DNA from 2 places in the Polycladomyces zharkentensis genome. Region 2 is predicted to be linked to the other one. Evidence: predicted binding sites of a transcription regulator. Region 2 holds the regulator's gene; the other holds the start of a gene.
The links. Region 2 encodes NrdR, which represses ribonucleotide reductase genes. Its sites were predicted from a motif close to AACACNATATATNGTGTT; they were not measured.
Positions count from the first base shown of each region.

Region 1: a site for NrdR is predicted at 1,532-1,549, ahead of JQC72_RS10195 (vitamin B12-dependent ribonucleotide reductase). Genes of this name have one in related genera too.

Region 1 covers NZ_JAFHAP010000008.1:599,309-601,773, reverse strand. The annotation lists gene JQC72_RS10205 (hypothetical protein) at 25-300, opposite strand; gene dat (D-amino-acid transaminase) at 434-1,273, opposite strand; gene JQC72_RS10195 (vitamin B12-dependent ribonucleotide reductase) at 1,586-2,465, shown strand, end outside.
Region 2 covers NZ_JAFHAP010000006.1:65,622-68,086, reverse strand. The annotation lists gene JQC72_RS05775 (replication initiation and membrane attachment family protein) at 1-1,158, opposite strand, end outside; gene nrdR (transcriptional regulator NrdR) at 1,261-1,725, opposite strand; gene JQC72_RS05765 (glyceraldehyde-3-phosphate dehydrogenase) at 1,926-2,465, opposite strand, start outside.

The DNA of each region.
Region 1 (2,465 bases), on a different contig from region 2:
CAGGGGGTCACTTTGTATATTTGTTCACGGCACGTCCGGTTCTTCGGACAAAATGATCTGTTTTCCCAGCTCCATCAAGCCGACCGCCTCAAACACATTGACGCCAACCGTGTGGATGATCGGTTGGCCGTCTTTGTCGATGGCCACCAAAACCATGCCTTCGTAATGTTCGCTTTCTTTGACGATGTACTCCAGGGCCTGCTGAAGCTGTTTTTTCATATCTTCTTCACGGCCCCGGATCACCTCAAAGATATTTTTGACACCGCCCATGTCGGTCGGCTCCCTCCGTCTTCTTTTCAATTCTCGCATCCTCCCGTCAAAGCATGTACGTATTATACCATAACGGGAAAAGATGGTTGGAGGTTTTCGCGGAGATGGACAGGAAACCTGTGACGGGCAGGTGATGGATCATGTCGGGTGAACAGGTGGTCGGTTACACCGAGACACCGATTTTTTGTTCAAAGGCCTGCTGAAGTTTCCGCGTCACCAATCCCGGTTGGCCCGTCCCGACGGGGATGCCGTCCACCGCTACAACCGGTACGATTTCTTTGGTCGTACTGGTGATGAAGACTTCGTCAGCGGAACGGAGGTCTTCCAAAGAAAATGCCTCCTCGCGAACGGGAATCCCTTCTTTTTCCGCCAATTTCAAGGTGACGGCACGTGTGATTCCGTGTAAAATGAGGTGGTTGGCGGGATGTGTCCACAAGGTGTTGTCCTTGACGATGAACACGTTGGTGGCACTGCCTTCCGTCACCGTTCCGTTCCGATGCAAAATCGCTTCCTGCGCGCCGGCATCCACCGCAGCTTGTTTGGCCAATACCGCGCCCAGCAGGTTGAGGCTTTTGATGTCGCAGCGCAACCAGCGGATGTCTTCCTGTGTAATGGCGCGGATGCCGTTTTTCATCAGATCGGTGGGGCGTTGTGATTCAACGGCATAGGCCGTCAACACCGGTTCGCTCTTGGACGGAAACGCATGATCCCGAGGGGCGACGCCACGTGTGATCTGTACATACAGGTAGCCCTCTTTGAGATGATCGGCTTCGATCAATTGCAGCAGCAGGTGTTCCGTCTTCTCTCGGGAATACGGCAACGGCATGCGGATTTCCCGAGCGCTTCGTTCCAGGCGGTCGAGATGCTCTTCCAGGCAGAAGGGGTGGCCGCCGTAAACACGGATCACTTCATATACACCGTCGCCGAACTGGTATCCGCGGTCTTCCACGTCCACACGCGCCTCGTCACGCGCGATCAATTGGTCGTTGAAAAGAATGGTCATGCGTTTGGCCTCCTTGTCCCAGTTATTTGTCGGGGAAATCATATTTCCCGCTTCTTCATCCACCATATACGTTTTAGTTTGCATGAAGTTGCGGCAGTTGACAACCTTTTCTCAAAAATCGAAACAACGGTGCTTTCCGGTCAGACTGGGGAGGATAGGAAGAAAATCAAACCGGAAAATCCACGGTTATAACGAGTGAGCACCACCAGGGACAAACAGGTGCGCATCATTCGCTCGCAATCGGCAAAATGCAAATTTTACACAATATGTAGTAGTGGTATAATAAGCTTACACCTACATATTGCGAAATGAATGGTGATTGCATCAACCAACCATGATGAAACGAAAGAAAAAAGCGATCATGAGGAGGATTTCGGAGTGAAAATCAAACGATACTTTACCCGTCCGGGAGAAGATCCTTTCGACTCCGTAGAGTATGTGAAACGGGACTGTCGGATCACCAACCCGGATGGTTCGGTTGTGTTTGAGATGAAGGGGGCGGAAGTGCCCAAAGCATGGTCGCAGGTGGCGGCCGATATCATGATCTCGAAGTATTTCCGAAAAGCCGGTGTTCCGCAGAAGGATGAAAACGGCAATCCGATCTTGGATGAAAACGGTCAGCCGGTAACCGGACCGGAAACGAGCGTCAAGCAGGTGGTTCACCGTCTGGCCGGTTGCTGGCGGGATTGGGGAGAGCGTTACGGCTATTTTGATACCGAAGAGGACGCGCAGGCGTTTTACGATGAATTGGTGTACATGATGTTGCATCAGATGGCCGCACCCAACTCGCCGCAATGGTTTAACACGGGGCTGGCCTATGCCTACGGCATCAAGGGGAAACCACAGGGCCACTATTACGTCGACCCCGAAACGGAAGAACTGAAACAGGGGGAAGACGCCTACAGCCGGCCGCAGCCGCACGCCTGTTTCATCCAGTCCGTCGAGGACGATCTGGTGAACGAAGGCGGCATCATGGACCTGTGGGTGCGTGAAGCCCGCCTGTTCAAATACGGAAGCGGAACGGGCACCAACTTCTCCAACATCCGCGGCAAGGGTGAACCGCTTTCCGGCGGGGGCACCTCATCGGGATTGCTGTCGTTCCTCAAAATCGGTGACCGAGCCGCCGGTGCGATCAAGTCGGGTGGAACGACCCGTCGGGCGGCCAAAATGGTCTGTTTGGACATCGACCACC
Region 2 (2,465 bases):
GATTTTTTCCACCAAGGCTTTTGGCAGTTTGTAGTCATGCGTATACAACACGTATTCCAGCAGGACGTTGATCACCCCATGCGGCAATCCGTATTCGTGCATCAGACGGGCGACCAGCTCGACATCGGCATCCGGAATGCGCATACCATCTTGAAAATACGACAATAATTCCAAGGGTGACAGTTGCTCCAGTTCCCGGATATGTTTCTCTTCGTCCGTCATTTCCTCCGGCGATTTCTCCGGTTCGGGTAAGGGCGCCTTTTTCCCTTCCTCCGACACCAACGCTTTCTTTTTGATCATCGGCGGTTCGCCGTACTGCAACCGGTATTCCTTTTTGACAAACCGGCGCAATCGCTCGATGTCGATCTCACCGCCCCTGGTGATATACGGATTTTGCAGCGCCCGAAGCAAGTCCGGATCACTCAGTCCGTACAGGAAGCGGATCTCCTGAATTTGCCGCTTCACCTCATCCGTCCACGCCTCATCCGGGATCACCGTTTTCAAACGGGACCGGATCATGTCAAACGAAGCCTCATCCCAGTGAAACGGCGGGGCTTGTCCATCCGTCACCCCCGTCGGCTCCCCTTCCATCGGCAATAACGATGGGGTATCCGACTGTGCAGCCGCCACTTCCGAGGGAGACAAACATCCGAATACTTCCTGAAACGATTTGGTGACATTTACTCGCTCATCCGGCTCCCCCGCAGCTTCTTCTCTGTTCAGCAACTGCCGGCGGAGTGCCAGATAGGAATCTTTGCCCAAACGATGATACAACGTGATACTGAGTACATCACTCTGGAAAAAACGCTCCGGAACCAATGGCGGCACCAGCTCGTATTCAATCCGATGGGTCGTGTTTTCGCGAACCTCATACGTGTTGAGCAGACCCACACCTTCCAGTAAAAATCGGCTTTCCAACAAATCCTGCCAAGAAACGGACAACAGATTCATCAGATACAAATGAGGATGGGCATCCGATCGACCAGCCCGATCCGGCGGTGCCTGATACGCCAGGGTAAGATACAGGGCGATGGCGGTCGAACCGACGATTGGCTGATACAAATGCAACAATCCGATAATATCCGCCAGATGAATGGGGCGGCGGGTTCGGCAGATCCATTCGTCGCGCGGTGTGCACTGATTCCATAACATTGACATCCACCAAGCCCCCCGTCGCTTCGTCCAAAATCATCCTCTTATTTTATCATAAGAAAAAGAAAGCGACACAACCGCCACTGAAACACACCGGATGGGACAAGATCAGGATTTTCCCGTCCTGTTCAACAAATCCTCCAATTCCCGCACAAATGCATCGATATCCTGAAATTGTCGGTAGACGGATGCAAACCGCACATATGCCACCTCGTCCACATCCACCAGTCGCTCCATGATCATTTCTCCGATCACTTTGGTGGGAACTTCCGTTTCCCCCCGCTCACGCAAGGTGCGTTCAATCTCATCCACGAGCGCTTCCAGCCGTTCCAGCGGCACCTCACGCTTTTCACACGCGCGGAACAAGCCCCGCAGGATTTTTTCCCTGCTGAATACTTCCCGGCCCCCGTCCTTCTTGATCACCATCAGTGGTTTTTCCTCCACGGTTTCAAAGGTGGTAAACCGCCTGCCGCACGCCTCGCACTCGCGACGCCGACGGATCGATTTTCCCTCGTTGGCCGGACGGGAGTCCAAAACCCGGCTTCCCATGCTCCCGCAAAAAGGGCACCGCATGCAACATTCCTCCCCGTATTGGACCGTTGACTGTTTCGTATGTAACGCGCTTTGCCCAGTCCGTCGCTTTGATAGTATTCCATCTTACAGGAAATTTGCAACAGGAAATCAACGTGGGAAAAAAAGAAAAACCGGCTGTGAGAGGCGTCCGTGCCTCCCACTTGCCGGTCAACATGGTGAGATTGGCGGGGAACTCATTATCAGACCGTAGCTTCCTGTCTCACTTTCGTTTCATGGTTCAAAAACGAACCAATATGCTTGACCAAATCGACCACACGACAAGAGTAGCCCCATTCGTTGTCGTACCACGCCAGCACTTTCACCTGCGTCTCACTGATCACCATTGTCGAGGGCGCATCAATGATGGCTGAATGGTCGTTGCCGTTGAAGTCGGAGGAGACCAGCGGCAGTTCACAGTATTGGAGGTATCCTTTCATCGCGGTTTCCGCCGCTTCTTTGAGCACTCGGTTCACCTTTTCGACCGTGACCGGCACGCGCAGGTCGGCCACCAAATCCACCACCGACACGTTGGGAGTGGGTACGCGTAATGCCAACCCGTTCAGCTTGCCGTTCAGCTCTGGCAATACTTTGCCGATCGCTTTGGCCGCGCCGGTTTTGGTCGGTATGATCGATTGGGCGCAAGCACGGGCCCTGCGCAAATCCTTGTGCGGATTGTCCAGGTTTTTTTGATCATTGGTATAGGCATGTACCGTCGTCACCAGCCCGCTTTCAATACCGAA